One region of the Streptomyces sp. NPDC006208 genome, then DNA from elsewhere that is predicted to be linked to it. Evidence: predicted binding sites of a transcription regulator. Region 1 holds the regulator's gene; the other holds the start of a gene.
What was found. The regulator HrcA, encoded in region 1, represses chaperone genes, less so after heat shock. The targets are predictions, from matches to a motif close to TTNGCACTCNGNNNNNCNGAGTGCNAA.
Positions count from the first base shown of each region.

Region 2: the regulator HrcA is predicted to act here: its motif matches at 10,730-10,756, upstream of groES (co-chaperone GroES).

Region 1 covers NZ_JBEXSW010000032.1:68,452-84,325, reverse strand. The annotation lists gene ABZ208_RS25065 (16S rRNA (uracil(1498)-N(3))-methyltransferase) at 1-386, opposite strand, end outside; gene ABZ208_RS25060 (nitronate monooxygenase) at 383-1,456, opposite strand; gene dnaJ (molecular chaperone DnaJ) at 1,692-2,825, opposite strand; gene hrcA (heat-inducible transcriptional repressor HrcA) at 2,826-3,851, opposite strand; gene ABZ208_RS25045 (MBL fold metallo-hydrolase) at 4,017-4,739, shown strand; gene ABZ208_RS25040 (DUF3097 domain-containing protein) at 4,814-5,632, shown strand; gene ABZ208_RS25035 (Uma2 family endonuclease) at 5,629-6,198, opposite strand; gene hemW (radical SAM family heme chaperone HemW) at 6,299-7,531, opposite strand; gene ABZ208_RS25025 (SpoIIE family protein phosphatase) at 7,596-9,542, opposite strand; gene ABZ208_RS25020 (AMP-dependent synthetase/ligase) at 9,693-11,582, opposite strand; gene lepA (translation elongation factor 4) at 11,920-13,785, opposite strand; gene rpsT (30S ribosomal protein S20) at 14,028-14,294, shown strand; gene holA (DNA polymerase III subunit delta) at 14,648-15,637, opposite strand; gene ABZ208_RS25000 (hypothetical protein) at 15,683-15,874, opposite strand, start outside.
Region 2 covers NZ_JBEXSW010000008.1:112,080-127,953, reverse strand. The annotation lists gene ABZ208_RS08655 (sigma-70 family RNA polymerase sigma factor) at 21-608, opposite strand; gene ABZ208_RS08650 (response regulator transcription factor) at 865-1,476, opposite strand; gene ABZ208_RS08645 (WhiB family transcriptional regulator) at 1,917-2,240, shown strand; gene ABZ208_RS08640 (LysR family transcriptional regulator) at 2,362-3,261, opposite strand; gene ABZ208_RS08635 (MOSC domain-containing protein) at 3,343-4,023, shown strand; gene ABZ208_RS08630 (multicopper oxidase domain-containing protein) at 4,116-5,627, shown strand; gene ABZ208_RS08625 (SDR family oxidoreductase) at 5,638-6,411, shown strand; gene ABZ208_RS08620 (hydroxyacid dehydrogenase) at 6,608-7,636, shown strand; gene ABZ208_RS08615 (ester cyclase) at 7,698-8,387, shown strand; gene groL (chaperonin GroEL) at 8,520-10,142, opposite strand; gene groES (co-chaperone GroES) at 10,274-10,582, opposite strand; gene ABZ208_RS08600 (polysaccharide deacetylase family protein) at 10,889-11,974, opposite strand; gene ABZ208_RS08595 (methyltransferase domain-containing protein) at 12,047-13,255, shown strand; gene ABZ208_RS08590 (hypothetical protein) at 13,429-13,989, shown strand; gene ABZ208_RS08585 (hypothetical protein) at 13,999-14,652, shown strand; gene ABZ208_RS08580 (hypothetical protein) at 14,795-15,469, opposite strand; gene ABZ208_RS08575 (hypothetical protein) at 15,560-15,874, opposite strand, start outside.

The DNA of each region.
Region 1 (15,874 bases):
AGGGCCTTCGCGCCCCGGTCGCCACGCCACTGGGTGATACAACGCGACGCCGCCCAGGGCACGATCGCGTCGACGCCCGTCTCCGTCATGGTCTCCACGGCCAGTTCGCCGCGGTCGCCCTTGGGCAGGGCCTGCACGACCGTGATGCGGGGCACGGACTCCGGCTCCTCCTTGACCGAGTCCAGTTGGACGACCAGACGGTCCTTGCCTTCCGTGTCGAGCACCACGCATTCGGCCCACCGGCCGTGTCCGTCGGTGAGAACGACATCCTCGCGGGGGCGCAGCCGCTTCACGGACACGGCGTGGCGTCCCTCGGGGCCGTCCAGCACGAAGCGGCCACCGTCGCCCGCAGTGAAATCGTCGACGACGAACACCGGCGCAGTCATCGCGCACCACCCAGCGCCGACGCGGCCCGTGCGGCATCGACTTCGGCGGCCAGGACCTCCACCAGCCGGCCGGCGGGCAGCTCGCGTGCCAGCCGGTGGCCCTGGCCCGCCCACAGCGCCATGCCCTGCGGATCGCCCGCCTTGGCAGCCGCCTTGCGCAGCCCACCGGTCAGATGGTGCACCTCGGGATAGGCGGCGGGTGCGTAGGGCCCGTGCTCGCGCATGAAACGGTTCACCAGGCCCCGCGCGGGCCGCCCGGAGAAGGCACGGGTCAGTTCGGTGCGTACGAACAAGGGGTTGGTCATGGCCTGCTTGTGCAGGGCGTTCGCGCCGGACTCGGGGCACACCAGGAACGCGGTCCCCAGCTGACCCGCGCTCGCGCCGCACGCCAGCGCGGCGGCGATCTGGGAGCCGCGCATCAGCCCGCCCGCGGCGATCACCGGCAGCGGCACGGTCTCGCGGACCAGCTCGATCAGGGTGAGCAGCCCGATCCCGGACCCGTCGGCGGCGGGGTCGTCACGGTGTGTTCCCTGGTGACCACCCGCCTCCACCCCCTGCACGCACACCGCCTGGGCGCCTGCCTGGTGCGCGGCCAGCGCCTCGTCGGGCGTGGTGACGGTGACGATCGTGAAGGTGCCCGCCTTGGCGAAGGACTTGAACACATAGGCCGGGGGGCAGCCGAAGGTGAAGGAGACGACCGGGACCGGGTCGTCGAGCAGGATGGCCAGCTTGGCCTCGTAGCCGTCGTCGCGTCCGCTGTCGGGATCGCCGAGCGGAGTCTCGTACCAGGTGGCCTCACCGGCGAGCTGCTGCATGTAGACCCCGACTGCGGCGGGGTCGGCGGTGCCGGGCTGCGGCATGAACAGATTGACGCCGAAGGGCCGGCCGGTCAGCCCGCGGAGCTGTGTGACCTCCTGGTACATGCCGTCCGCCGTCTTGTACCCGGCCGCGAGGAAGCCGAGGCCACCGGCCTCGGAGACAGCAGCGGCGAGCTGGGGGCAGGAGGCACCGCCCGCCATCGGGGCCTGCACGATCGGATACCGGCAAAGATCGCTCAGTGCGGAGGACATGAACGCATCGTGCCATGTCCCTGGCGCCCCGCCGAATCCGGTATTCCGCCGAGCCGGGGACCCCGGAGCGGCGTGGGGCGCCAGACGCCGACGCGTCCGGCGCCGCACGCCGCGGGCGGCTCGAGCCGCCCAGGGCCCGACGCCCGTCGAACGCATCCTTCAGACGCGAGAACAGCCTGCCGCCCAGGCTGACCGTGCCGGCCCGGGGACACCCCCGGACCCGGCACAACCCCGCCTAACGCCCGTTGAACGCATCCTTCAGACGCGAGAACAGTCCTTGCTGCCCGGGCTGGAACTGCCCCAACGGCCGCTCCTCGCCCCGCAGCTTCGCCAGGTCGCGCAGCAGCCGCTCCTGGTCCGGGTCCAGCTTGGTCGGGGTGGTCACCTCGACGTGCACGATCAGATCGCCGCGTCCTCCGCCGCGCAGATGCGTGATGCCGCGACCGTGCAGCGGGATCGACTGGCCGGACTGCGTACCCGGCCGGATGTCGACCTCCTCCACGCCGTCGAGCGTCTCCAGCGGGCACTTCGTGCCCAGGGCCGCCGCCGTCATCGGGATCGTCACCGTGCAGTGCAGATCGTCGCCGCGCCGCTGGAAGACCGGGTGCGGCAGTTCGTGGATCTCGACGTACAGATCACCCGCGGGGCCGCCGCCGGGGCCGACCTCGCCCTCGCCCGCGAGCTGGATACGGGTGCCGTTGTCCACACCGGCCGGGATCTTCACGGTCAGGGTGCGCCGCGAGCGGACCCGGCCGTCGCCTGCGCACTCGGGGCACGGGGTCGGCACGACGGTGCCGAAGCCCTGGCACTGCGGGCACGGCCGCGAGGTCATGACCTGGCCCAGGAAGGACCGGGTCACCTGCGAGACCTCACCGCGGCCGCGGCACATGTCACAGGTCTGCGCCGAGGTACCGGGCGCCGCGCCCTCACCGGAGCACGTCGTACAGACGACGGCCGTGTCGACCTGGATGTCCTTGGTGGTGCCGAAGGCCGCTTCGTTGAGCTCGATCTCGAGGCGGATCATGGCGTCCTGGCCGCGGCGCGTGCGTGACCGGGGGCCGCGCTGCGACGCCGTACCGAAGAACGCGTCCATGATGTCGGAGAAGTTGCCGAAGCCACCCGCTCCGAAGCCGCCCGCGCCGCCGCCGGCCTGCGACAGCGGGTCGCCGCCGAGGTCGTAGACCTGCTTCTTCTGCGGGTCCGACAGCACCTCGTAGGCCGCGTTGATCTCCTTGAAGCGCTCCTGCGTCTTCGGGTCCGGATTCACGTCCGGGTGGAGTTCGCGCGCGAGACGGCGGAAGGCCTTCTTGATCTCGTCCTGAGATGCGTCGCGGCGCACGCCGAGTACGGCGTAGTAGTCCGTGGCCACTTACGACTCCGCCAGGATCTGTCCGACGTAACGTGCCACTGCGCGTACCGCTCCCATCGTTCCGGGGTAGTCCATGCGGGTCGGTCCGACCACGCCGAGTTTGGCAACTGCCTCGTCGCCCGAACCGTAGCCGACAGCGACCACGGACGTGGAGTTGAGACCTTCGTGGGCGTTCTCATGACCGATCCGTACGGTCATGCCCATACCGCCCGACTCCTTGGCCTCGCCGAGCAGCTTGAGCAGCACCACATGCTCCTCGAGCGCCTCGAGCACCGGCCTGATGGTCAGCGGGAAATCGTGTGCGAAGCGGGTCAGATTGGCGGTTCCGCCGATCATGAGCCGCTCCTCGGTCTCCTCGACCAGGGTTTCGAGCAGCGTGGACAGCACCGCGGAGACGGTACCGCGATCCTCGCGCTCGAAGGACTCGGGCAGGTCCTGCACCAGTTGCGGCACATCCGTGAAGCGGCGTCCCACGACCCGGCTGTTGAGCCGGGCGCGCAGATCCGCGAGCGAGATGTCACCGAAGGGCGCAGGGCAGTCGATCATGCGCTGTTCGACCCGTCCGGTGTCCGTGATCAGCACGAGCATCAGACGGGCGGGCGCCAGGGAGAGGAGTTCCACATGCCGGACGGTCGACCGGGTCAGCGAGGGGTACTGGACGACGGCGACCTGCCGGGTCAGCTGCGCCAGCAGCCGTACCGTACGGCCCACGACGTCGTCGAGGTCGACCGCTCCGTCCAGGAAGTTCTGGATGGCGCGGCGCTCGGGCGACGACAGCGGCTTGACGCCGGCCAGCCTGTCGACGAAGAGCCGGTACCCCTTGTCGGTGGGGATCCGTCCCGCACTGGTGTGCGGCTGGGCGATGAAGCCCTCTTCCTCCAGCACCGCCATGTCGTTGCGGACGGTGGCCGGGGAGACGCCGAGCTTGTGCCGCTCGGTCAGGGCCTTGGAGCCGACGGGTTCCTCGGTGCCGACATAGTCCTGGACGATGGCGCGCAGGACCTCGAGTCTGCGTTCGCTGAGCATCGCGCGCACCTCCAGCTGTGGTTCCTCGGTGTTTCGCCTGGCACTCGATGAGGGTGAGTGCCAGCATTCCCCTGGCCCAGTGTACGGCTGCCGGGTATCCCCCTAGCAAGGGCGGCCGACCCGCTGTCACGAGACTGCGCTGGTGGATGCGGATAGCGTCGCCGCATGGACGTCACTTGGGAAGACTCCGGCTGGGAACGACTCGGCGACGGAATCGGCCGCCGAAGGATGCCGATCTGGGATGCCACCATCGGTTTGGTCGCCGGTGAGGACGCGATTCTCCTGTACGACACAGGCTCGACGATCCGCGAAGGGGCCGAGCTCCGCACCCAGGCGCAGGCACTCCTGGGCGGCCGCCGGGTGACGCATATCGCACTGAGCCATCCCCACTTCGACCATGTGCTGGGGACGGCCGCGTTCGCGGGAGTGGAGATCTACGGTGCGGTCGGCGTCGACGCGGTGCTGCGGCGGGACCGCGGCGAACTGCGCAGGAGCGCCGTACGGCACGGGGTGGACCCGGACGCGGCCGCGGAGGCCACCGACCTGCTGGTGGCGCCGCAGCATCTGGTGAGCGGGGAGTGGACGCTGGAGCTCGGCGGCCGCCAGGTCCTGCTGGCCAATGTGGGCCCCGGCCACACCGGTCACGATCTTGCGCTGCTGGTGCCGGGCAGCCCCGAGGTCGTCTTCTGCGGCGACCTGGTCGAGGAGTCGGGCGAACCGCAGGCGGGCCCGGACGCGATCCCGTCGCGCTGGCCCGCCGCGCTTGACCGGCTGCTGGCGCTCGGCGGCGAGGACGCGATGTACGTGCCGGGGCACGGTGCGGTGGTGGACGCGGCGTTCGTGCGCCGCCAGCGTGACGCGCTGGCGGAGCGCTTCGGTGTGCAGTAGCGCCGGCCGCACACGGGAGCCCGCTGCCCGGACCTGACGCCCCGTCGGCCGTCGGCCCCCGGCAGAATGCCCCCATGCACGCGAGGCAGTACGACCCCGACCTGACGCCGCCCTGGAAACGGTCCGGCCCCGTTCCCGAGGTTCCCGCCGAACCCGATCTGGTCGTGGAGGAGGTCACCACCGGGTTCTGCGGCGCGGTGATCCGCTGCGAGGCGGGCACGGTCACGCTGGAGGACCGCTTCGGCAAGCACCGGGTCTTCCCCCTGGAACCCCGCGGCTTCCTGCTGGAGGGCACGGTCGTCACCCTGGTCCGCCCCTCCGCGGCGGCCCCGTCCCGGCCCGCCCGTACGGCCTCCGGCTCGATCGCGGTCCCGCAGGCCCGCGCCCGCGTCGCCCGGGCCGGCCGCATCTATGTGGAGGGCCGCCACGACGCGGAACTGGTCGAGCGGGTCTGGGGCGACGACCTGCGGATCGAGGGTGTGGTCGTCGAATACCTGGAGGGCATCGACGACCTCCCGTCGATCGTCGCGGAGTTCGCCCCCGCCGCGGACGCACGCCTGGGCGTGCTGGTCGACCACCTGGTCCCCGGCTCGAAGGAGTCGCGCATCGCGGCCTCGGTGACGGATGCGCACGTGCTGGTCGTGGGCCACCCGTACATCGATGTCTGGGAGGCGGTGAAGCCCTCGTCGGTGGGCATCCGCTCCTGGCCGGCGGTCCCGCGCGGCCAGGACTGGAAGACGGGCGTGTGCCGCGCCCTGGGCTGGCCGCAGAACACGGGCGCGGCGTGGCAGCACATCCTGTCGCGCGTGCACTCCTACAAAGACCTGGAGCCGGAGCTGCTCGGCCGGGTGGAGGAACTGATCGACTTCGTGACGGCGCCCGAAGGCTCCTAGTCGCGTGGCAGGGTCCGGAACTGGGACGTGTCCAACGTGAGAACCAGCACGTCGACGGGCAGCGGGTCTCCGAATTTGGCGGTCCGCTCTACCTGGTACCGGGCCGCCTCGCCGGAGCCTGTCGGTTCGGTGAGGAGGACGCAGCGGGCGGCGAAGGGATCGACGATCAGATAGGCGTCCACCTGTCCGGCCGCGTACATCGACGGCTTGAGACGGTAGTCACGGTCGGCGCTGGTCTTGGAGACCACTTCCATGACCATCGTGATGGCGGGGGCGGGGATGAGTCGGCCGGGGCCTTCGAAAGCCCCATGCTCGTGGACCACGAGGTCGGGCTGCGGCTCGCTCGACTCGCCCGGGATGGCGATGTCCTGTGTCTGAAGCCGGTCCCAGCGAGCACGCGGAATCTGATCCTGGACGGACTGAACGATCATGTTGTGGACCCAGTCGGGCCCGGCCATCATCACGATTTCCCCCCGCAGGAGCTCCGCCTTGAGCCCTTCGGGAACGTCAAGGTTCTCGAAGAGGTCAGCAATCGATGCAACAGGCCGGTCATCCACAGCGGTCATCTCCGTGGCCCTCCTCATCCGCCGCATCCTTTGAGCAGCAGGCTAGGGACAGCCTAGGCAGGTGCACCTCAGATCCGCACGGGTTCACTCCGGAGAGTGATCAGTCCACCAGGTCCCGCACCACCGCGTCCGCCAGCAGCCGCCCCCGCAGCGTCAGCACCGCCTGCCCCTCCCCGTACGGCCCCGTCTCCAGCAGCCCGTCCCCCAGGGCGCGGTCAGCGGCCTTCCGCCCGGCCGACCGCAGCAGCGACAGCGGCACACCCTCCCGCAGCCGCAGCTCCAGCAGGATGCGCTCCACCCGGCGGTCCTCGTCCGACAGGACCTCACGCCCTGCCCCCGGCGAGCGCCCTTCCGCCAGCGCCGCCGCATAGGCGCCGGGGTGCTTCACGTTCCACCAGCGCACGCCACCCACATGGCTGTGCGCGCCGGGCCCGGCGCCCCACCAGTCCGCACCGCGCCAGTACAGCTCGTTGTGCAGGCAGCGGCCCGCGTCGGATGTGGCCCAGTTGGAGACCTCGTACCAGTCGTAGCCCGCCTGTCCCAGCACCGAGTCCGCGATGAGGTAGCGGTCCGCGTGGACGTCGTCGTCGGTCATCGGGACCTCGCCGCGCCGGATGCGGCGCGCCAGCTGTGTGCCCTCCTCGACGATCAGCGCGTACGCCGAGACATGGTCCGGCCCGGCGCCGACCGCCGCCTCCAGCGAGGCCCGCCAGTCGTCGTCGCTCTCCCCCGGGGTGCCGTAGATCAGGTCGAGGTTGACGTGGTCGAAGCCGGCCGCACGCGCCTCCGCGACACACGCCTCGGGGCGCCCGGGCGTGTGCGTACGGTCGAGAACCTTCAGTACGTGCTGCCGCGCGCTCTGCATCCCGAACGAGATCCGGTTGAAGCCCCCGGCCCGCAGCTGCGCCAGATACTCCGGAGAGACCGACTCCGGGTTCGCCTCGGTCGTGATCTCCGCGTCGTCCGCGAGCCCGAACTCCTCCCGTACGGCGTCCAGCATCCGTACGAGATCGCCGGCATCCAGCAGCGTCGGCGTACCACCGCCGACGAACACGGTCCGTACCTGCCGGGGGTCGTCGCCCAGCACCTTGCGGGCCAGCCGGATCTCGTCGGACAGGGTGTCGGCGTAGTTTTCCCGGGAGGCGAGCACGCCGCCGGAGCCGCGCAGCTCGGTGGCGGTGTAGGTGTTGAAGTCGCAGTAGCCGCAGCGCGTGGCGCAGTAGGGCACATGCAGATAGAAGGCGAGCGGCCGGTCCCCGGCGCGATCGAGGGCGGACGCGGGCAGCGCGCCGTCGACGGGCATGGGCTCGCCGTCAGGCAGTACGGAGGGCATGCCCCCCATTGTCCGTCACCGTGCCCGGTGGCCCGGTCCGGGCCACCGGGCACGGAGCAACGGGTCACCGGGCCTGGAGCACCAGCAGCGCCAGATCGTCCCTCGGCGGTGCCTCCGCGAAGGCGTACACCGCCGCCCTGATCCGTTGTGCCACACCCTGCGCGGGCAGCCCGGTGCACCCGGCGAGCACCGTGGCCAGCCCGTCCTCGTCGTCGAACATCCGCGCCCCCGAGCGCCGCTCCGTCACCCCGTCGGTCACACAGAGGAGGGTGTCACCGGGTTCCAGGTCGAAGGTCTGGCTCTCGTACGTGACATCGTCGACGACCCCGAGCAGCATCTGCGGCTCGGCCGCGGCCCGCACGGTCCCGTCGGGGCGCAGCAGCAGCGGGAGCGGATGACCGGCGCTCGCCAGCGTGCAGCGCACGCCACCCGCGGGCGAGGCGACCACCTCGCCGTACAGCAGGGACAGGAAACGGGCCTGCGGCCCCTCCGGCGCGCCCTGCCCGCCCGCCGAGGCGGCCGCCACCAGTGCGGCGGCGGACTCCGCCGCCTCCGTGGCGTCGTCGAGCAGCAGTCCGTTCAGCCGGTCGAGGACCTGGGACACCTGGTACCCCTCGCGGGCGAGCAGCCGGAGCCAGGGCCTGGCCAGCCCGGTGACGACGGCGGCCTCGGGGCCGCTGCCCTGGACGTCGCCGAGCACGAAGCACCAGCGCGCGCCGCTCCCGGCGGGAAAGATGTCGTAGAAGTCGCCGCCCACGACCCCGTCGTCGCTCGGCTCGTACACCAGGAACGAGTCGACGCCGGGGATCTGCCCCACCTTGCTGGGCAGCAGTCCGCGCTGGAGGACCTGGCTGATGGTGGCCTGCCGGGTGTACTGGCGCGCGGCGCTGATGGCCAGGGCGACCCGGCGGGCGAAGTCCTCGACGAGCGCGGCCACATCGTCGGGCACGGGGGCGAGCCCCTGGCGCGCGACGAGCAGGAGGCCCAGCGAGCGTCCGCCCGCGACGAGAGGGCACGCCAGCGCGGTGCCGTCGCCTCCGGAGCCGTCCCCGGAGCCCGGCTCCCCGTCGGAGGGCCAGGCGATCGGCACGGGCCCTCCGCGCGCATCACCGGGCAGGGGCGGTGGCTGCCGGCCCAGCATCTCCCGCAGCTCCTCGCTGCGGGACTCGTCGCTGTGCCAGACCCGGACCGTCCGCGGTGCTGTGCCTGTACCGCCCTTGCCCGCCGTGTGCTGCCCGCTCTCGCCGTCCAGCCAGATCGCGCACCAGTCGGCGAGCCGCGGCACCAGGAGCTGGCCGGCCAGGGCCACGACCATGTCCTCGTCCAGCTGTCCGGCGAGCAGATCGGAGGCTTCGGCGAGGAACGACAGGGCCCCGCGGCCGTCCCAGTCGCGTTCGTCACCCGCGGCGGACCCGGGGGGCGGGCTCCCGGTACGCCGGTGGCTGACCGGCTCGGCGACGGCGAGCGACCGGGTGTCCCAGCCGTCGACGGGCACCCGGGCCCAGACGGTCTTCTGCGCAGCGTGGTACGTGATGCCCCAGCGCTCGGCGAGTGCCCCGACGAGGTGCAGGCCACGCCCGTAGTCGGGGGTGCCCGACTGATCGGCGCTGTGCGGTTCGCTGTGCACCGCCCGGGCCGGGTGATGGTCGCAGACCTCGACCACGACGGCCGCGGGCGCCTGCGCCGTCGACTCCTCGAACCGGCAGAGCAGCTCGGCACCGGTGCCCGCGTGGACAACGGCGTTGGTGACGAGCTCGTCGACGACCAGCACCACGTCGTCGACGAACCGGTCGGTGCTGTGCCCGCCCGGCGGGCAGCCGTCACCGCCCTGACACAGCGCGCACACCCCGAGCAGGCCGAGCCCGGCCCAGTCACCGAGCACGCCGCGCGCGAACCGGCGCGCGGCGGACGGCGTGACAAGCGTGCCCGGCAGAGTGATCCGGGCGACCGGACACACGCCGACTCCCGCCGTGTACACGAGCGTGGAGCGTGTGCCGGTGTCTCGCTGCATCGGAAGGGACCCCATGTGCGGCTCCTGATCGGTGCTGGCAATGCGCCGCTTGATGACACCGACAGAGTGACAGAATGCGCCCGCACATAAGCGCCAAGTCACCGAACTGGGTGGGGTCCCGTCCCCGTCAAGGCTGATTTCCGCAGGGCGTCACGCCTCGCGCGAGCCCTCGTACATCTCCTCGATCAGGTTCTTGTACTCACGCTCGACGACCGGGCGCTTCAGCTTGAGGCTGGGCGTCAGCTCGCCGTGCTCGATGTCCAGATCGCGCGGCAGCAGCCGGAACTTCTTGATGGTCTGCCAGCGCTGCAGGCCCTCGTTGAGGCGCTTCACATAGCCCTCGATGAGCTGCTCGGTCTGCGGCGCGGCCACCACCTCGGCGTACGACTTGCCGTCCAGGCCGTTGTCCTTGGCCCAGCCGAGGATGGCCGCCTCGTCGAGGGCGATCAGCGCGGTACAGAAGTTCCGGTCCGCGCCGTGCACCAGGATGTTGGAGACGAACGGGCACACGGCCTTGAACTGGCCCTCGACCTCGGCGGGCGCGATGTACTTGCCGCCAGAGGTCTTGATCAGGTCCTTCTTGCGGTCCGTGATCCGCAGATAGCCGTCCGCGGAGAGTTCGCCGATGTCGCCGGTGTGGAACCAGCCGTCCGGCTCCAGGACCTCGGCGGTCTTCTCGGGCTGGTTGTGGTAGCCGTCCATGATGCCGGGGCCGCGCAGCAGAATCTCGCCGTCGTCCGCGATCCGCACCTCGCAGCCGGGCACCGGCTTGCCGACCGTGCCGGTGCGGTAGGCCTCGCCCGGGTTGACGAAGGAGGCGGCGCTGGACTCGGTGAGGCCGTAGCCCTCCAGGATGTGGATCCCGGCGCCGGCGAAGAAGAAGCCGATCTCGGGGGCGAGCGCCGCCGAGCCGGAGACCGCGGCGCGCAGCCGGCCGCCGAACGCCTCGCGCAGCTTGGAGTAGACGAGCGCATCGGCGATCTTGTGCTTGGTGCTCAGACCGAACGGCGCGGTGGCCGTGCCGGTGCGGCGGTAGTTGTCCTGCGTGACCTTGGCGTACTCACGGGCGACCCCGGCCGCCCACTGGAAGATCTTGTACTTGGCGCCGCCGCCGGCCCGCGCCTTGGCCGCGACTCCGTTGTAGACCTTCTCGAAGATCCGCGGGACGGCCGCCATGTAGGTCGGCTGCACGACCGGGAGGTTCTCGATGATCTTGTCGACCCGGCCGTCGACGGCGGTGACGTGGCCGACCTCGATCTGGCCGGACGTGAGCACCTTGCCGAAGACGTGCGCCAGCGGCAGCCACAGGTACTGGACGTCGTCCTTGCCGATCAGACCGGTCGCGGTCATGGCCTTGGCCATGTACGACCAGTTGTCGTGCGGCAGGCGCACGCCCTTGGGCCGGCCGGTGGTGCCGGAGGTGTAGATGAGGGTCGCCAGCTGGTCGGAGGTGATGGCGCCGACCCGCTCCTTGACGGCCTGCGGGTGCTTCTCGAGGTACTGCGCGCCGCGCGCCTCGAGCTCCGCGAGCGTGAGAACCCATCCCTCCGGGTCGGCGGCGTCCGCCTCCACCCCGGCCGGGTCGACGACCACGACGTGGTGGAGCGCGGGCAGCTCGGACCGGCGCTCACGCGCCTTGGCCAGCTGGGCGGCGTCCTCGGCGATGAGCACGCGGCTGTCGGAGTCGGAGAGGATGAACGCCGACTCCTCGGCGTTGGTCGAGGGGTAGATCGTGGTGGTGGCGCCGCCCGCGCACATCACACCGAGGTCGGCGAGGATCCACTCGACCCGGGTGGAGGAGGCGAGCGCGACCCGCTCCTCGGGCTGCACCCCGAGGTCGATCAGCCCGGCGGCAATGGAATGGACCCGCTCGGCGGCCTCGCCCCAGCTCAGGGACTTCCAGTCATCGGGACCTGACCCCGAGGCGGGTGGCACCGGATAGCGGTAGGCCTCGCTGTCCGGCGTGGCCGCCACGCGCTCGGCGAACAGGACCGCGACGGACGGCGGTCGGTTCTCGATCAGGGTCTGGGTATCGCTCACGACGTCCTCCGGGCCTGCGGCAGCACTGCACGACTGGCTGGTTCTTTAAACTGGCGAGTAACCATCGAGCCGTGCTCAGGGTAGAGCGCGTACGACCGGCGCGTAAGAGCCTGCGGGCTGCCGCTTCATAACGAACGGAGTGCAGGTCGGCTCTCCTGAGCAGTCATTCGGTGTATGCCACATGTAACGAATGGCATATCCACAGATGGCCGAGAAGCGCCCATCCGGGGACCGGACGGGCGCTTCTCGGTACGAGTGTGGCCGGCGGAAACGGCGGACGGCGCACTCCGCGCACGCCGGACGGCAACCGCCCCACGGACCGCTCGCCGCCGCCGCGCTACTTCTTGCTCTTGCCGCCCTCGTCGCTGGACAGCACCGCGATGAAGGCCTCCTGAGGCACCTCCACGCTGCCGACCATCTTCATCCGCTTCTTGCCTTCCTTCTGCTTCTCCAGCAGCTTCCGCTTACGGGAGATGTCACCGCCGTAGCACTTGGCAAGAACGTCCTTGCGGATGGCGCGGATCGTCTCCCGGGCGATGACCCTGGAGCCGATGGCGGCCTGGATCGGCACCTCGAACGCCTGCCGCGGGATCAGCTCGCGCAGCTTGGCGACGAGCCGCACGCCGTATGCGTACGCAGCGTCCTTGTGGGTGATGGCGGAGAAGGCGTCGACCTTGTCGCCGTGCAGCAGGATGTCGACCTTGACCAGACTGGACGCCTGCTCGCCGGTGGGCTCGTAGTCGAGCGAGGCGTAACCGCGCGTCTTGGACTTCAGCTGGTCGAAGAAGTCGAAGACGATCTCCGCGAGCGGCAGGGTGTAGCGGATCTCCACCCGGTCCTCGGAGAGGTAGTCCATGCCGAGCAGCGTGCCGCGGCGGGTCTGGCAGAGCTCCATGATCGAGCCGATGAACTCGCTCGGCGCCAGGATGGTGGCCCGTACGACCGGCTCGTACACCTCGGAGATCTTGCCCTCGGGGAATTCACTCGGGTTGGTGACCGTGTGCTCGACGCCGTCCTCCATGAGGACGCGGTAGACCACGTTCGGCGCGGTGGCGATCAGGTCGAGGCCGAACTCGCGCTCCAGCCGCTCCCGGATCACGTCGAGGTGCAGCAGACCGAGGAAGCCGACGCGGAAGCCGAAGCCGAGGGCCGCGGAGGTCTCCGGCTCGTAGACCAGGGCGGCGTCGTTGAGCTGGAGCTTGTCGAGCGCGTCACGCAGCTCGGGGTAGTCCGAGCCGTCCAGCGGATACAGGCCGGAGAACACCATCGGCTTGGGGTCCTTGTAGCCGCCGAGTGCCTCCGTGGCGCCCTTGTGCAAGGTGGTGATGGTGTCACCGACCTTGGACTGGCGGACGTCCTTCACACCGGTGATCAGATAGCCGACCTCACCGACGCCGAGGCCGTCGGCCGGCAGCATCTCCGGGGAGTTGGTGCCGATCTCCAGCAGCTCGTGGGTGGCGCCCGTGGACATCATCCGGATGCGCTCGCGCTTGTTGAGCTGGCCGTCGATGACTCGTACATAGGTGACGACACCGCGGTACGAGTCGTAGACCGAGTCGAAGATCATCGCGCGGGCGGGGGCGTCGGCCACACCGACCGGGGCCGGGACATCCTTGACCACGCGGTCGAGCAGTGCCTCGACGCCGACGCCGGTCTTGGCGGAGACGCGCAGCACGTCGTCCGGGTCGCAGCCGACCAGGTTCGCCAGCTCCTCGGCGAACTTCTCCGGCTGGGCGGCCGGCAGGTCGATCTTGTTGAGGACCGGGACGATCGTGAGGTCGTTCTCCATCGCCAAATAGAGGTTGGCGAGTGTCTGCGCCTCGATGCCCTGGGCGGCGTCGACGAGCAGGACGGTTCCCTCGCACGCCGCCAGGGACCGGGAGACCTCGTAGGTGAAGTCGACGTGCCCGGGGGTGTCGATCATGTTGAGGATGTGGGTCTTCCCATGGCCCTCACCCTGGGTGGGCGCCCACGGCAGTCGCACCGCCTGGGACTTGATCGTGATGCCGCGCTCGCGCTCGATGTCCATCCGGTCGAGGTACTGAGCACGCATCTGCCGCTGCTCGACCACACCGGTCAGCTGCAGCATCCGGTCGGCAAGGGTCGACTTGCCGTGGTCGATATGCGCGATGATGCAGAAATTGCGGATCAGAGCCGGGTCGGTACGGCTCGGCTCGGGCACATGAGGAGGAGTCGCGGGCACGCAGGGTCCTGATTCTTCGGCAGATGCCGGGTCGGGTGAGGCTCGGCTGGGGTCGATGTCGGATCGATACGTGGTCCATCGTCCCACGCGTACGGGACTGTGCCCGGTTTGGGCCGTCCGACCAGCGGCTGGTAGCCTGGGCAGCTGTGTCTCGTGCCCTCTCTGAGGGCGTCTCCCGTACCCGGAGGGTTGCGGGGGAGGGATACGACATCAGAGATCATCGAACCTGAGAAGGCTCTTTCGTGGCGAACATCAAGTCCCAGATCAAGCGGAACAAGACGAACGAGAAGGCGCGCCTGCGCAACAAGGCCGTCAAGTCCTCGCTCAAGACCGCGATCCGCAAGGCCCGCGAGGCCGTCGTCGCCGGCGACGTCGAGAAGGCCACCGTGGCCGTCCGTGAGGCGTCCCGCAAGCTCGACAAGGCTGTCTCGAAGGGTGTCATCCACAAGAACGCCGCCGCCAACAAGAAGTCGGCGCTGGCTGCCAAGGTTGGCTCCCTGCAGGGCTGAGCTCGTGACTGACCGCCGTTAGGGATCAAGCGGGCCCTCTCATCCGCTCCCGACCGGCACCCCTCGCGCCGCACGCGGCCTGCGTTCGCCACGCGGGTGCGGCGCACCAAGTGTGAACGAAGGCCCCGGCCGCCGTCCTTCCCCAGGACCGCGGGCCGGGGCTTTTGTCGTGCGTGGCTCCGGGGCCCGGCGCCACGGGGCGATGCCGCACTTGCGGCATGGGCACCGGCACCGCGACCAGGCGCGACCGTGCGCCTCCGACGGGCACAGGCATGCCTGAACCCGACGGGGACCGGACACGCTCACACGGAAGCCCCACGGGGCCAGGCACGCCCGTACCGAATCGCGCCGCGTCAGCGGCGGCCGGAACGGGCCGCGCGGGCGATCGCCACGACCGCCCGCTCCAGCGCGTACTCCGGGTCGTCACCGCCGCCCTTGACGCCGGCGTCCGCCTCGGCCACCGCTCGGAGCGCCGCCGCGACTCCGTCGGGGGTCCAGCCCCGCATCTGCTGGCGCACGCGGTCGATCTTCCAGGGCGGCATGCCCAGTTCACGGGCGAGATCGGCCGGCCGGCCGCCGCGGGCCGAGGACAGCTTGCCGATCGCCCTCACGCCCTGGGCCAGCGCGCTGGTGATCAGCACCGGGGCGACCCCGGTCGACAGCGACCAGCGCAGCGCCTCCAGCGCCTCGGCCGCACGGCCCTCCACCGCCCGGTCGGCCACATTGAAGCTGGAGGCCTCGGCCCGGCCGGTGTAGTACCGCCCGACGACCGCCTCGTCGATGGTGCCCTCGACATCGGCAGTCAGCTGGGAGACCGCGCTCGCGAGCTCCCGCAGATCGCTGCCGATCGAGTCGACCAGTGCCTGGCACGCTTCGGGGGTCGCGGACCTGCCGAGCGCACGGAACTCCGAGCGGACGAATGTGAGCCGTTCCGCGGGCTTGGTGGTCTTGGGGCAGGCGACCTCGCGCGCCCCGGCCTTGCGGGCCGCGTCCAGCAGGCCTTTGCCCTTCGCGCCGCCGGGGTGCAGCAGCACCAGGGTGATCTCCTCGACCGGAGCGCCGAGATATGCCTTGACGTCCTTGATCGTGTCGGCGGAGAGATCCTGCGCATTGCGCACGATCACGACCTTGCGCTCGGCGAACAGCGAAGGGCTGGTCAGCTCTGCCAGGGTGCCGGGCTGGAGCTGGTCGGCGGTGAGGTCGCGTACGTCCGTGTCGGCGTCAGCGGCCCGTGCGGCCGCCACCACCTGCTGCACGGCACGGTCGAGGAGCAGGTCCTCCTGGCCCACGGCGAGCGTGACGGGGGCGAGCGGATCGTCGGTCGAATTCTTCCTGGTGGCCATCGCCGACAAGCATCCCATGCGCCGCTGACAGCGCCGGGGGAACCGTCAGTGGGCTTCGCGCCAGCCGTCCCAGTCGGCGACGAACTCGTCCAGCGCCGCCGCGTCCAGCGTGCTGTCCGGGTCCTCGACGACCACCAGCCACTGGACGTCCTCGGCGTCGTCCTCACCGGCCAGGGCGTCCCGTACCAACTGGGGCTCGTCATTCACGCCGAACCGGTCGCCGATGGCCTCGGCGAC
Region 2 (15,874 bases), on a different contig from region 1:
GGACGCGACCGACCTGCGGTTCACTGCTCGGCGAGCGCCCGCAGTCTGCTGAGCGCGCGGTGCTGCGCCACCCGGACAGCGCCCGGCGACATCCCCAGCATCTGGCCGGTCTCCTCGGCGGTCAGGCCCACCGCGACCCGCAGCACCAGCAGCTCCCGCTGATTTTCCGGCAGATTGGCGAGGAGCTTCTTGGCCCACTCCGCGTCGTCGCTGAGCAGCGCGCGCTCCTCGGGGCCGAGCGAGTCGTCCGGCCGCTCGGGCATCTCGTCGGACGGCACGGCCGTCGAGCCCGGATGCCGCATGGCGGCACGCTGCAGATCGGCGACCTTGTGGGAGGCGATGGCGAAGACGAACGCCTCGAACGGCCGCCCGGTGTCCTTGTAGCGCGGGAGCGCCATCAGCACCGCGACGCAGACCTCCTGTGCGAGGTCCTCCACGAAGTGGCGCGCGTCGCCGGGCAGCCGGTTGAGACGCGAGCGGCAGAAACGCAGCGCGAGCGGGTGCACATGCGCGAGCAGGTCGTGCGTGGCCTGCTCGTCGCCGTCGACGGCACGGTGCACCAGCGCACCGATGGCCCCCTGGGCGGTCGCCGCCTCGTCGTCACGCATCGGTCCATGGTGCCTTGGCGGCGGCTGGTCCGTCGCACTGCGTCCGTACTTGTGCACCGAAGCGTTATGAGTTGGCACGCCAGAAGTCATCTCGTGCGCCCTCCCCTCCCGCTCGACCGACACGTCCCCGAGGAACTCCACATCTCAAGCATGCGGCATCGCGCGGGAAACGGATGCCCTCGAGCATGCGTCACCCCGCCCGCATACGAACGGGCGGGGTTTGCCGTACCCCAAGGGCAGCCCACTCCTCCGGGACCTAGCGGACCAGGCCCCAGCGGAATCCGAGCGCCACCGCATGCGCCCGGTCCGAGGCACCGAGCTTCTTGAACAGGCGCCTGGCGTGCGTCTTGACCGTGTCCTCGGACAGGAAGAGCTCACGTCCGATCTCGGCGTTCGACCGGCCGTGGCTCATGCCCTCGAGCACCTGGATCTCACGCGCGGTGAGCGTGGGCGCAGCGCCCATCTCGGCCGAGCGCAGCCGCCGCGGGGCGAGCCGCCAGGTGGGATCGGCCAGCGCCTGGGTGACCGTCGCGCGCAGCTCGGCGCGCGAGGCGTCCTTGTGCAGATATCCGCGGGCTCCGGCGGCCACCGCGAGCGCGACACCGTCGAGGTCCTCGGCGACGGTGAGCATGATGATCCGGGCGCCGGGGTCGGCGGAAAGCAGCCGGCGGACGGTCTCGACGCCGCCCAGTCCGGGCATGCGTACGTCCATCAGAATCAGATCCGAACGATCGGCGCCCCAGCGGCGGAGGACTTCCTCGCCGTTGGCCGCGGTCGTCACGCGCTCGACACCGGGCACGGTCGCAACCGCCCGGCGGAGCGCCTCTCGGGCAAGCGGGGAGTCGTCGCAGACGAGGACGGATGTCATGGCCGCCCTCCGCAGCTGATGCGCGTCACCTTGTGCCTCCAGGCTGGGTACGTTTCGTCACCTGTGCGGTTGAACGCTCTCGGACATGTGCCCTAGAGCTTGTTGTTTCAACCGCCTCCGCACTCTCAACGACGGTCACTCGAAAGAGTTACGGGTCGGGCGGGCGCCTTCGGCACACAACGCGAGGGGCGCGCACGGGGCGAGGTGCCGCAGATCATCCACCCTCCACCCAGAGGCTATGCCCCATTCAGCGGCTTTCCTTCCCTTTTTGCAGTGTCTATGACTAGATTCGCAATGAGTCATATTTACATCTACTTACATAGTAGATGTACGGTCGTTGGCACGGCGCGGGTGCCCGATCCGGCAGGCATGGGGCCGGGAGCCCGTCCGGTCCGACCTGTCCTGTATCCACTCAGCACGGTTTCAAGGGGACATGCGCTATGGCAGATTTCTCTCGCCTTCCCGGACCCAACGCCGATCTGTGGGACTGGCAGCTCCTCGCGGCATGCCGCGGGGTCGACAGCTCGCTCTTCTTCCACCCGGAGGGTGAGCGGGGCGCAGCGCGAAGCGCGCGTGAGAACTCGGCGAAAGAGGTCTGCATGAGGTGCCCGGTCCGGGCGGAGTGTGCGGCGCATGCGCTGGCGGTGCGCGAGCCGTACGGCGTCTGGGGCGGCCTGACGGAGGACGAGCGCGAGGAGCTCATGGGGCGCGCACGCCATCGGCTGATCCCGGCCACGAGCGCAGGAGGTGCTCCGCACGGCTGACACCCGCACCCTCGCCCCTTACCGAAGAAACGTTCCTGCACCGACTCCCGGCGCACCTGGGGGTCGGTGCGGCATGTTCGGGCGGTGAACGGTCACGACGGGGCGCCGCACGGCGGGTCCGTCAGCGGGCGGCGGCGCGGGTCAGCTCGTCGAGGGTCGCGGCGACCGCAGGAACCTGGGCCAGATCCGCAAGCGTGAGGGCGACGATCTCGCGGGCGACCGCCGGTTCGACGGTGACCGTGCGGGCACCCCTGGGGCGTACGGACTCGATGGCGAGCTCGGGCAGCACCGCGACGCCCAGGCCCGCGCCGACCAGGCCGACCACCGCCGGGTAGTCGTCGGTGGCGAAGTCGATCCGGGGGGTGAAGCCCGCCTCCTCGCAGACGTCGACGAGCTGGCGGCGGCAGCGCGGGCAGCCCGCAATCCACGGCTCGTCCGCGAGATCGCCGATGGCGACAGTGTCCGCCTCGGCGAGCCGGTGCCCCTCGGGGACCAGGCCGACGAGCCGGTCGGTGAGCAGAGGACGGACGACCAGGTCGGCCCACTCCGCGTCCGCGCCGGCCGCTTCGCCGTACCGGAATGCGAGCGCCACATCGCAGTCGCCGTCGCGCAGCATCTCGACCGAGCGGGGCGGTTCGGCGTCGACGAGTGAGACCCGGGTGCCGGGGTGGGCGGCGCGCAGCGCCGCGAGTGCCGTGGGCACCAGCGTCGAGCTGCCGCTGGGGAACGAGACCAACCGGACTCTTCCCGCCCGCAGACCGGCGATGGCGGCGATCTCCTCCTCGGCCGCGGTGAGCCCGGCGAGGATGCCCGCCGCATGGCGTACCAGCGCCTCGCCGGCCTGGGTCAGGCGCATCTCACGGCCCGTGCGGATCAGCAGCGGAGTGCCGGCGGAGGTCTCGAGCGCCTTCATCTGCTGGCTGACCGCAGGTTGTGTGCAGCCCAGTTCCCGAGCGGCCGCGGAGAAGGAACCGGTGGCGGCGACAGCACGCAGGACGCGGAGATGACGGGCTTCGATCACCCGTCGAGCATAAGGGAGCCTTGGAGAAAGGCGGCATTCTCGAGTGGCCTGTTTGAGGGAACACCCATTACCGTGACCGGCATGAAGCTTCTGACCGTGAACGTGGGGCAGCTCAGGACCGTCGACTACGCCGACAACGGCGCGACCGGCATCGACAAGCGTCCGGTCGACGGAGCCGTCCGCGTCACGGATCCGGGCCCCAAGGGTCAGGGCGGGAGCGGTCTGGCCGGGGACGCGGTCAGCGACCTGCGCCATCACGGCGGCACCGACCAGGCGGTGTACGCCTTTGCGCGCGAGGATCTCGACCGGTGGGAGAAGGAGCTCGGCCGGCCGCTGCCCAACGGCTCGTTCGGCGAGAACCTCACCACCAGCGGGGTGGACGTGAGCGGCGCGCGGATCGGGGAGCGCTGGCGGATCGGCGACGAGCTGGTGCTCGAGGTGACGAGCGGCCGCATCCCCTGCCGGACGTTCGCGAGCCGGCTGGGCGAGAAGGGCTGGGTCAAGCGCTTCACGCAGGACTGCGCACCCGGCGCATATCTGCGGGTGATCGAGCCCGGCGAGATCCGCGCCGGCGACCCGGTCGAGATCGTGCACCGGCCCGGGCACGACGTGACCGTCGTGATGGCCTTCCGCTCCGAGACGGTGGAACGTTCACTGCTGCCGAAGGTGCTGGCGGCCGGAGAGGCGCTCCACACCGGGCTTCTGCGGGACGCGCGCGCGTACGTGGCCAAGCACGGCGCGGTGCCCGACTCCGTCATATAGGGGAAATCCCCTAGACGCCCCGGAAGTTGACTGGGGGGCGGCTGGGGGCGGTCCCCGATGTGCCCGCGAGTGCCGGCCGGGACGCTGGAAGCATGTCTCGCTTCAAGCGCGTCCTCATCACTCTCACGACCCTTGTCGTGATCGTTGGCCTGGCGCTCGGCGGCGGTTCACTCTGGCTGTTCTCGGACGCCAAGGTGTCCAACGTCGGCGCCGGTTTCAGCCGTGAGCTCGCCATACCGCCGCTCGCGAAGTCCACGGTGAAGAGAGATGGCACCCGGGTCTTCGACCTGACGATGCAGGCCGGTCAGAAGGAGTTCAGGCCGGGACTGAAGACGCCCACCTGGGGATTCAACGGGGCCTTCCTCGGGCCGACGCTGCGCGCGGAGCGGGGCGAGAAGGTCCAGGTGAGGATCAGGAACAAGCTGGGCGAGGAGTCCACCGTGCACTGGCACGGTATGCATCTGCCCGCGAAGATGGACGGCGGCCCGCACCAGATGATCGCGCCCGGCGCGACCTGGAGCCCGCACTGGACCGTGGACCAGCCGGCCGCCAGCCTCTGGTACCACCCGCATCCGCACGGCAGGACAGAGCGGCATGTGCAGCGCGGACTGGCCGGGATGTTCCTGCTCGACGACGCGCAGTCGGCACGGCTCGCGCTGCCGAAGCGGTACGGGGTGGACGATCTGCCGGTCATCGTGCAGGACGTTCGTTTCGACGGCGCGAAGTTCGACAGCGGCCACAAGCTGATGCGCAACGTCGGCTTCCTCGGCGACCGGACCATGGTCAACGGCACCCTCGACCCGTACAAGGAGGTCGGCGACGAGCTGGTGCGGCTGAGGCTGCTCAATGCCTCGACCGCCCGAACCTATGACTTCGGATTCGCCGACAACAGGAAGTTCTCACTGGTCGGCACTGACGGCGGACTCCTGGAGAAGGCGGTCGCCCTCGACCGGATCCAGCTGTCGCCGGGCGAGCGTGCCGAGACGGTGGTACGGATGAAGCCGGGCGAGCGGACCGTACTGCGCAGCTACCCGCAGACGAACTACGGGGACTTCTGGCAGAGCCGGTTCAGCGGCGCGGACGACACGTTCGACGTGCTGGAGTTGCGTGCCAAGGACACCTTGCGGCCCTCCCCCGGCATCCCCGCCAGGCTCGGCGAGCCTGAGGTGCCGGACGGCTCGGACTCGGTGCGCGAGCGGTCCTTCGGTCTGTTGATGTCGGGGATAAACGGTCGGCCGATGGCCATGGACCGGATAGACGAGACCGTCGTCCGCGGCACGGCCGAGACCTGGACGGTGCGCAACGACGACGGCGTCCCACACAACTTCCATGTCCACGACGTGCAGTTCCGGGTGCTGGAGGTGGACGGCAAGCAGCCGCCGCCGGAACTGCGCGGGGCCAAGGACACGGTGTTCGTGCCGGGCAGTCAGACCGTGAAGCTCGCTATGCGGTTCACCGGGCCGGCCGATCCGGACACCCCGTACATGTACCACTGTCACCTGCTGTACCACGAGGACATAGGGATGATGGGCCAGTTCGTGGTCGTCGAGAAGGGCCAGAAGGCGGGCACGGTGCGTACGCCGCACTCACACGTGGGGCACTAACGTGCCGCCTATGACGACTGCACTGATTACGGGAGCGACCGCGGGCATCGGCGCTGCGTTCGCACGGCGGCTCGCCGTCGAGGGACGGAACCTGGTGCTGGTGGCTCGTGACACCAAGCGGCTGCAGGAGCAGGCCACCGAGCTGCACGACAAGCACGGCATCGAGGCGGAGGTGCTGACCGCGGACCTGTCCGAGGAGGGCGGGATCGAGGCGGTCGCCCGGCGTCTGGCCGACCGGAAGGACCCGATCGATCTGCTGGTCAACAACGCCGGGTTCGGCAACAAGGGACGCTTCCTCGAGGTCTCCATGACCGATGAGCTGACGATGCTCAAGGTGCACTGCGAGGCCGTGCTGCGGCTGACCGCGGCGGCGGCGGAGGCGATGCGGGAGCGCGGGCGGGGCGGTGTGGTCAATGTGGCGTCGGTGGCGGCGTTCGTGCCGCGCGGCACCTACGGCGCGTCCAAGTCGTGGGTGGTGCAGTTCACCCAGGGAGCGGCACGGGATCTGGCGGGTTCGGGGGTGCGGCTGATGGCGCTGTGCCCGGGGTTCGTGCGGACGGAGTTCCATGAGCGGGCCGGGATGGGGACGGACAACATCCCCGGCTGGATGTGGCTGGACGCCGACAAGCTGGTGGCGACGGCACTGTCCGACCTGGCCCGGGGAAAGACGCTCTCGATCCCGGACGCGCGGTACAAGGCGCTGATGGGCGTGGTGAAGCTGGCGCCGCGCGGGCTGCTCGGCGGGGTCAGCTCCCGGGCGGGACGCAAGTACGGTCCGCAGTAGGTCCGCGGCCGGCCGCTCCACGAGCGGCCCGGCGAAGGGGCCATCCGCCACGGACGAGGCGCGCTGCCATCTGTCACTGCTGCCGCGGCTGCGATGCGCGCCTTGTACGGCGCGGACGGCCCCGGCCCCGATGAGTCCGGCCCTGGGGCCGGGCGAAGCAACGACCGGCATCACTCGCAGAAGAGGAGCCCGCGTCATGGACCACACAACCGCTGACCGCCCCGCCCTGCTGCTGGCGATGGGCCCGGGCATCGCCGAACGGCTGTTCACCGACCGACACCTCGACCGTCTCACCGCACTCACCCGCACCGACCCGCGTCGGATCGCCCACGACCTGACCGCTCCCGAGCCGCCCCTGGCCGACGCCCTCGCCGACGCCGAGGTGCTGCTGACCTGTTGGGGCGCACCCGCCCTGACCACCGAGGTGCTGGCCGAAGCCCCCCGACTGCGCGCGGTCGTCCACGCAGCGGGAAGCGTCAAGCACCATGTGACCGAAGCCTGTTGGAAGCGGGGCATCGCCGTCGCGTCGGCGGCTGCGGCCAACTCGCTGCCCGTCGCGGAGTACACGCTGGCCGCCATCCTGCTCGCCGGGAAGCGGGTCCTGCACTCGGCCCAGCGGTACGGGCAGCTGCAGGCCCGGTACGACTGGCACCCGGAGTTCGAGGACGCCGGCAACTACGGACGCACGGTCGGGGTCGTCGGCGCCTCGCGTGTCGGGCGGCGCGTGATCGAGCTGCTGCGCCCGTTCGATCTGCAGGTTCTGCTGTACGACCCGTATGTCGACGCCACCGAGGCCACCGCGCTCGGCGTCCTGCGCACCGAGCTGGACGAGCTCTGCGCCCGCGCGGACATCGTCACCGTGCATGCCCCTGAGCTGCCGGCCACCCGCCATATGATCGGCGCCTGGCAGTTGGGGCTGATGCGGGACGGGGCAACCCTGATCAACACCGCGCGCGGCTCCCTGGTCGACGAGGACGCGCTGCTCAGCGAGCTGATCGCGGGCCGGCTGGATGCCGTGCTGGATGTGACCGATCCCGAACTGCCGCCGCCCGGCTCGCCGTTGTACAGCCTGCCGAATGTGCTGCTCACCCCGCACATCGCCGGCTCACTGGGCGGCGAGCTGCACCGACTGGCCGATCAGGCCCTGGACGAGGTGGAGCGGTTCGCGGCCGGCCTGCCGTTCGCCGACCCGGTCCAGCCGGCCGCGCTGGGCTACTCGGCCTGACCCGGCAGGAGGGGCGAACATCACTAAAATGGACGTATCCCATCGAATGCGGGGAGGCGCCATGAAGTTCGTACAGCTAGTTGAATACAGGACCACAAAGCCCGAAGACATGAACACGCTCATGGACAGGTGGGCCGAGGCGACCCAGGGCAAGCGGACCGCCAGCCACACCCTCACCGGCAGGGACCGCTCCGACGCGTCCCACTACGTCGAGATAGTCGAGTTCGACTCGTACGAGAAAGCGATGAAGAACTCCCACCTCCCGGAGACCGAGAAGACCTTCCAGGAGATGGTGGCTCTGTGCGACGGCATGCCGTCCTTCACCGACCTCGATGTGGTCCGGGACGAGCAGATGAACGCGGCAACCGCCCGCCGCTGCTTCCACGAGATCATCGTCGGCGGCAACCTGGACGGGGTGGACGAGGTGTTCGCCGCCGACTACCGGGACCACGACATCAGCAAGGACGAGCCCGGGATCGGCAGGCAGAGCATCAAGCAGGACATCAAGGGCTGGCGCGACGCCTTCGATTTCCACTTCGACCTCGACCGCCAGGTGACCGAAGGCGACGACGTGGTGACCCTGTGGACCTGGCACGGCACGCACAAGGGTGACTTCCAGGGCATCGCCCCCACCGGCAAGCAGTGCACGATGACCGGCACCACGGTCTTCCGCTTCGAGGACGCGATGATCAAGGAAGGCTGGTGGCACTACGACGCCCTGCACCTGATGCGGCAGCTCGGCGCGTTCTGACCACCCCGCACGACTCGCTGCTGTCCGGACGGCGACCGCGCTTCACTGCGGCACTGCGGTGTCGTCCGTACGGCGAAGGCCCCTGCTCCCGCACACAGCGGGAACAGGGGCCTTCACGCGAGCCCTACGGCATCAGTGGCTGTGACCGTGGCCGTGGCCGTGGTCGGCCTCCTCCTCGGCCGGCTTCTCGACGACCAGGGTCTCGGTCGTGAGCAGCAGGGAGGCGATCGACGCGGCGTTCTCCAGCGCGGAGCGCGTGACCTTGACCGGGTCGATGACGCCGGCCTTGACCAGGTCGCCGTACTCACCGGTCGCGGCGTTGAAGCCCTGACCGGCCTCCAGCTCCGCCACCTTCGCGGTGATGACGTAGCCCTCGAGACCGGCGTTCTCGGCGATCCAGCGCAGCGGCTCGACGGCGGCGCGGCGGACGACCGCGACACCGGTGGCCTCGTCGCCGGTCTTGCCGAGGTTGCCCTCGAGCACCTTCACGGCGTGGACGAGCGCGGAGCCACCACCGGAGACGATGCCCTCCTCGACCGCGGCGCGGGTCGCGGAGATGGCGTCCTCCAGACGGTGCTTCTTCTCCTTCAGCTCCACCTCGGTGGCGGCGCCGACCTTGATCACGCACACGCCGCCGGCCAGCTTCGCGAGGCGCTCCTGGAGCTTCTCGCGGTCCCAGTCGGAGTCGGTGGACTCGATCTCGGCCTTGATCTGGTTGATGCGGCCCGTGACGTCCTCGGACTTGCCGCCACCGTCGACGATGGTGGTGTCGTCCTTGGTGATCGTCACGCGGCGGGCGGTGCCCAGCACGTCCAGACCGGCCTGGTCGAGCTTGAGGCCGACCTCCTCCGCAATGACCGTGGCACCGGTGAGGGTGGCCATGTCACCGAGCATCGCCTTGCGGCGGTCACCGAAGCCGGGGGCCTTGACGGCCACCGCGTTGAAGGTGCCGCGGATCTTGTTGACGACCAGGGTGGAGAGCGCCTCGCCCTCGACGTCCTCGGCGATGATCAGCAGCGGCTTGGAGCTGCCGGCCTGGATGACCTTCTCCAGCAGCGGCAGCAGGTCCTGGATCGAGGAGATCTTGCCCTGGTTGATCAGGATGTACGGGTCGTCGAGGACGGCCTCCATACGCTCCTGGTCGGTCACCATGTACGGGGACAGGTAGCCCTTGTCGAAGGCCATGCCCTCGGTGAAGTCCAGCTCCAGCCCGAAGGTGTTGGACTCCTCGACGGTGATGACACCGTCCTTGCCGACCTTGTCCATCGCCTCGGCGATGAGCTCGCCGACCTGCTGGTCCTGGGCGGACAGCGCGGCGACGGCGGCGATGTCGGACTTCTCCTCGATCGGACGCGCGGTGGCGATCAGCTCGTCGGAGACGGCCTTGACCGCGGCGTCGATGCCCTTCTTCAGGGCGGCCGGGGAGGCGCCGGCGGCGACGTTGCGCAGACCCTCGCGGACCAGGGCCTGGGCCAGCACGGTGGCGGTGGTCGTACCGTCACCCGCGATGTCGTTGGTCTTGGTCGCCACCTCCTTCACCAGCTGGGCGCCGAGGTTCTCGTACGGGTCCTCGACCTCGACCTCACGGGCGATCGTGACACCGTCGTTGGTGATGGTGGGAGCGCCGAACTTCTTGTCGATGACGACGTTGCGGCCGCGGGGGCCGATCGTCACCTTGACCGTGTCGGCAAGCTTGTTGACGCCGCGCTCGAGGGCGCGACGGGCGTCCTCGTCGAATTTCAGGATCTTCGCCATGGGAGCTTCTCAAGTCCTCTCAAAGAACTGCGCCCCTCGCCGCCCGGCAATCAGCGGGGTGACCAGGGGCGCAGCTCAAAGCCGATCTGGGTGCGGAGCCTTCTGGGGGCTGGATGCCCCCAGACCCTCGCTTACTTCTCGACGATCGCGAGCACGTCGCGGGCCGAGAGGACGAGGTACTCCTCGCCGCTGTACTTCACTTCGGTGCCGCCGTACTTGCTGTACAGCACGATGTCGCCGGTCTTGACGTCGAGCGGCAGGCGCTCGCCGTTCTCGAAACGGCCCGGGCCCACGGCCAGGACGACGCCCTCCTGGGGCTTCTCCTTGGCCGTGTCCGGAATGACCAGGCCAGAGGCCGTGGTCTGCTCGGCGTCGAGCGGCTGGACCACAATGCGGTCCTCGAGCGGCTTGATGGCAACCTTGGAGCTGGTGGTCGTCACGATCCGACCTCCCCCTTCGGAGATCTCACGGGGTTTGACTGTCTGAGGTGGCGACCAGGTCGATCCGTCGTCGCGGGTGCCGGACCTGCCCGTCGCTGTGTTGGCACTCTCCGGTGGGGAGTGCCAGAGCCGAGACTATGACCGCGGTTAGCACTCGGTCAAGCGGAGTGCCAATGTGGTCGCCCGCGTCGATCGGGTCTCGATGCGGACAACGCCGCAGCAGGCGCCCCGGTTCCGGACGCGGCCGGGTCTCCCTGAGCCGCCACCGACCACCCCCGCATGGCGCAGCCGGCCGGTGCCCCCGGCTCAGACGTAGTCCTCGAGCTTCGCCACTGCGTAGCCCCTCGCGGTCACCGTCTTCATGACCCGCCGGATCAGGTCGGGCATGGCCGCCTTCCACTCCGCCTTGCCCCGGAAGTGCGTGAGGATGATGTCGCCGGGGTGCAGGTCCCGGTCCCACTCACGCCATTCCATGTGATCGGGGAAGGCCTCCGCCGCCCACAGCGGCACGGCCTTGATCCCGCAGGACTTGGCGGCACGCAAGGTGTTCTCGTTGTAATTGCCGTACGGCGGACGGAACAGCCGGGGCAGCGTGCCGTACCGCTCCTCGAGCTTGTCCTGCTGGCCGCAGATCTCCCGCTGCTGCTTCTTGTAGGAGAGCCCGGGCAGATAAGGGTGGGTGAGCGTGTGGTTGTGCAGGGAGACCCCGGTGTCCTGCATCTTCTTGAAGTAGCCGTAGTCGCCCTGGATCACGTAGTCGCTGAGGAAGGCGCTGTACGGAATCTGCAGTTCGGTCATCATCTTGATCAGCTCGGGGTCCTTCTCGGCACCGTCGTCGATCGTCAGGAAGACGACCTTGTCCTCGGTGGGGACGGTGGTGAAGACGGGCGGCAGGCCTTCCATGCCACCGTCGACCTCGAATCCCTTGCGGGTGGTGATCTTGGGCTTGACGTCGGGCGGCGCGGGCGCGGCGAGCGGGGCGCGCTCCAGCCCCCACTTCCTGGCGGCTGCGGCACGGGCCTTCTGCCGGCGCTTGACCTTCTGCACGTACGAGGCGAGCGCCCCGGCCGCACCGGGTTCACCCGGCCGTGCGACATCCTCCCGGGCCTCCTTCCGGGCACCCTTCCCAGCCTCCTTCCGGGCACCCTTCTCAGCCCCCTCCCGGGACTCCTTCTCAGCCTCCTTCCGCGCCCCCTCCCGGGGCCCCTTCTCCGCTCGCTGTCCGTCCTGCTGCCCGGCAGCGGGCGCAGCGGGCCGCGAGGCACCGGCATCCGCCTGCTTCCCTGTGCCCTCTGCCGCACAGCCGGAGCCGACGGCGGCGACAAGCAGCGCGGCCAGAACCGCGCGACCCCGAAATGCTTTTACTTTTACCTTTTGTCGTACTAGCTGCATGGCGTCGCATCCTGTCAGCGCAACGCCCGCGCACCCGGCCGACACCGCCACCACGGGCGCACCATCCCCCGCCTGGCCCACAATGGCCCGGTGAACGACCTTGATCCGCCCGCCGCCGATCTGGCCGCCTTCGCCGCCCTCCGCACCGAGGAGGGCCGGGCGCTGCTGGCCGGCCTGGACTCCTACGACCCCGCCCAGGAGCTGGCCGTCGCCACCCGGCTGCGCCGCGAGCACCCGGCCGACCTGGTCTCGGCGGCGCTCGGGCAGGCCCGGCTGCGGCAGCGCGCTGTGGCCAAATTCGGCGCCGAGGACGCCCGCCGCATGTTCTTCACCCCGAACGGCGTCGAGCAGTCCACCCGACGCTCGGTCGCCGACTACCGCGCCGGACGCTTCGCCGCCCTCGGAGTGCGCAGCGTCGCGGACCTGTGCAGCGGCATCGGCGGTGACGCGCTCGCCCTCGCCCGCGCGGGCATCTCGGTCCTCGCCGTCGACCGGGACCCGCTGACCGCCGCCGTAGCCCGCGCGAACGCCGAGGAGCTGGGCCTCGCGGACCTGATCGACGTCCGCTGCGCCGATGTCACGGAGATCGACACGGCCGCGTACGACGCCGTGTTCGTGGACCCGGCCCGGCGCGGCGGCCGGGGCCGGATCTTCGACCCGGAGGCGTACTCCCCGTCCCTGTCCTGGGCGATCGGTGCCGCCCGCACCCGCCCGCACGCCGCCCTCAAGATCGCCCCCGGCATCCCGCACGAGATCGTCCCGGACCAGGCGGAGGCGGAGTGGATCTCGGACGGCGGCGACGTGAAGGAGGCGGTGCTCTGGTTCGGTACGGCCCCGGGCACGGTACGGGCGACACTCCTGCCGGGCCCGCACGCGCTGACCGGCCGGAACCTGCCGAATCCCGGGGTCCGCGAGGTGGGCCGCTATCTGTACGAGCCGGACGGCGCAGCCATCCGCGCCCACCTGGTCGCCGAGATCGCCGAGACGCTGGACGGCGGGCTGATCGACGAGACGATCGCGTACATCACCTCGGACGAGCTGCGCCCGACGCCCTATGCGAACGCATATGAGATCACGGACCAACTCCACTTCAACCTGAAGAAGCTGAAGGCCCTGCTGCGGGAGCGCGAGGTCGGGCACCTGACGGTCAAGAAGCGCGGCTCCGCGGTGGAGCCTGAGGAACTGCGCCGCAAGGTGAAGCCGCACGGGCCGAACGCGGCGACGGTGTTCCTGACGAGGGTGGCGGGAGCCCCGACGATGCTGGTGGGGCACCCGGCGTAGCCGAGGTCACGCTCTCCCTCGCAACGCCCCGGCTGTCAGGGGCTGTTGTCAGCATTCCGAAAGCTGCGCGAAGGGGAGATGATGGCGGACAACGCGGACCTCGACACGTCCGGACCTGACCTGACCCGGCTCGCCGACCAGGCCCTACGGCTCCGTCAGCGGTGACGACGGGCGTGACGCGTGCCGCCTGGGAGGCAGCAGCACTCAGGCTGTTCGACGACAAGTACTCCCTCGTGGCCACCGGTCCCAGAGCACACGCCGACTGGCGCCTCGACGCCCTGGCCGTCATGAACCGGGACGTCACCGATCCACGCGGCTGGGCCGTGCTCGACCGGGACAGGGACAACGCCGAAGAGAGGGCAAGGCACGGACGGGCTTTCCCGTTCGACCATCCCACGGTGGAGTCGCTGAACAGCTCGCTGCACCAGTTCGAGCCCGGGACAGCAGCACCGCTGCTCGTCGCGCTGACGGACGACTGGTGCCAGTTGCGCAACGCGCCGGGCTTTCCCGAAGAGCAGGAACGCCTCTTCGAGGACGCGCGCACGCTGCTGGTCCGCTACCAGGAGCCGTTCGAGTGTTACACCAACCTGGACCGCGTCGAGAGGAACACGGCCACGGACGCCGCCGGTCGCTCCTTCAGCTGGTCCTCCCTGACGCAGTACACGGCCGACTACGGTCTCATCGTCGTTTCCGACACGGAGCTCGGCCTCTTCTGGTCGTTCGACCCGGTCTGAGGGACGACCGTGGCACTGCATCCCGAAGGCATTTTCACCAGCGGTCCTCTCTTCCATCTGGTCGGTCTCGCCGCCCATGACACCGACCCGATCGAGTGGCAGGTCCTGCGGCTGAGGCGCGTCCTGCGCACCGAGTACTGGGACGCCCACTGGCGTGCGCCGATGCAGCCCCTCGCGTCCCAGCTCGACCACATGGCGGCCACCTTCACCGACTCGGGATTCGCCGCCTGCCCTCTGTACGCCCGCCAGGCGTGGACCGCCGCCGCGGCGCCCAAGACCGTGCCCGTCTTCATGACCGAGCTTGCGATGCTGCTGCGGGTCGCGGACCGCGAACAGCCCCCGGACCACGCGGAGGTGCCGTTGGCCAGATGGGAGGCCGAGGCGCGGTTCCCGCTGCTGCGGAGCCTGGACACCTGGGCCTACGACGGTGAGTACGACTCGTTCGAGGCCGCCTTCCAGGCCCGCATCGACGGCGAGCACCCGTTCTGCGACGAGGAGGTCGTCCCCCTGCTCACACAAGCCGTCACGGCCCTCCAACTCTGTGCCCGGTCCGAGCACTTCAAGGAGGCGTTCCTGTCGTTCGACAAGAGCGTGACACCGGCCACGCTGAAGGTCATTGCCGATCTCTGCCACGCCCACATGAGGAGCCACCATCACGGTTGATCCCAGAGAAGTGTCCGGCCTCTCCATGGCGGCTGCTGCTAGCACCCCGCCACGGGCACGGCCTGGCTCGTCGACGGCCAGGACGTCGACTGAGACGGTCACAGCCGTCCGCCGCCGACGCCCGCGACATGGCGTAGGTCCGTCAGCGGTGCGCGCCGCCCTGGGGCGTCGCGTACTGCTGACGCGTCCCGACGGCCGAGCCTGCGGCCACCAGCCGGACCGCCCAGCGGTAGTGGCTCACCGCTTTGGCGGCGCCGATCAGGCCGGTCAGCCACATGATGAAGCCGAGCCCCATCAGCAGCGCGACATCGTTCGGAGTGTCCTCGCCCGGCTTCGCGCCGGCGGGCACGGCGAAGGAGAGCCACAGGCCGGACGCGCACAACAGGAACGACGGAATGAACCACACCAGGCTCAGCACGGGTGAGCCGAACCGAGTGTCCCTGACCGGGTCCCACTCCAACGCGGTCCACTGCCAGAGCCGTTGGCGGATCTCCGCATCGCGGGCGATTCCGAAGCCGACCACGAGACCGGTCGGGATCATGCACCCGACACCGAGGAGACCGGCGATCGCGCCGAACAGGACGCTGAACAGGTCCGGATCCTCGGCGACCACCCGCAGCAACGTCTCGAAGAAGACCCAACCGACCGCGAACCCCGCCGCCGTCAGCCACAACAGCACCAGCCGCTTCGGGTCGATGCTCCGCCGGTGCAGCTCCGTCATCGCTTTCGCCCGGTCCGCGAGCAGCGACTCGCGGTCGGGCCAGGCCCGTATCTCGGCAGGCGGCGGAGGCGGAGGCAGCGGGATACGACGGGACATGTGTGCGACCCTATCGCCCACTCAGTCGGCGAACTCCTTGAGCTTCTCGGTCTCCAGAGCGAAGACCACCGGGTCAGGGAGACGCGCTTCTTACGACCGCAGGGCCGCCCTCAGCTGGTCCACGTGGTCGTGGACGCGCGCGGGAGGCAGGAGATCGTGCGCGGTGGGGCCGGCGCCCGTGCAGGCACGGCAGAGGCCGCCCGGCAGCGACGCCGGGTCCGCCGGGACGCCGCACTCCGTGCACTCCATGACCATGCGCGGCGCCGGCGGCTCCGGTGGGAGCTTGTCCAGCAGACGGCGGCGGACGAAGCCGTACGGGTGGGAGACGTGCGCCGGGAGCCCGGCCGTGAGCGCCGACAGGAGCTGCGTCTCGCTCGCTCCCCGCTCGAACCACACCCCGGCCGC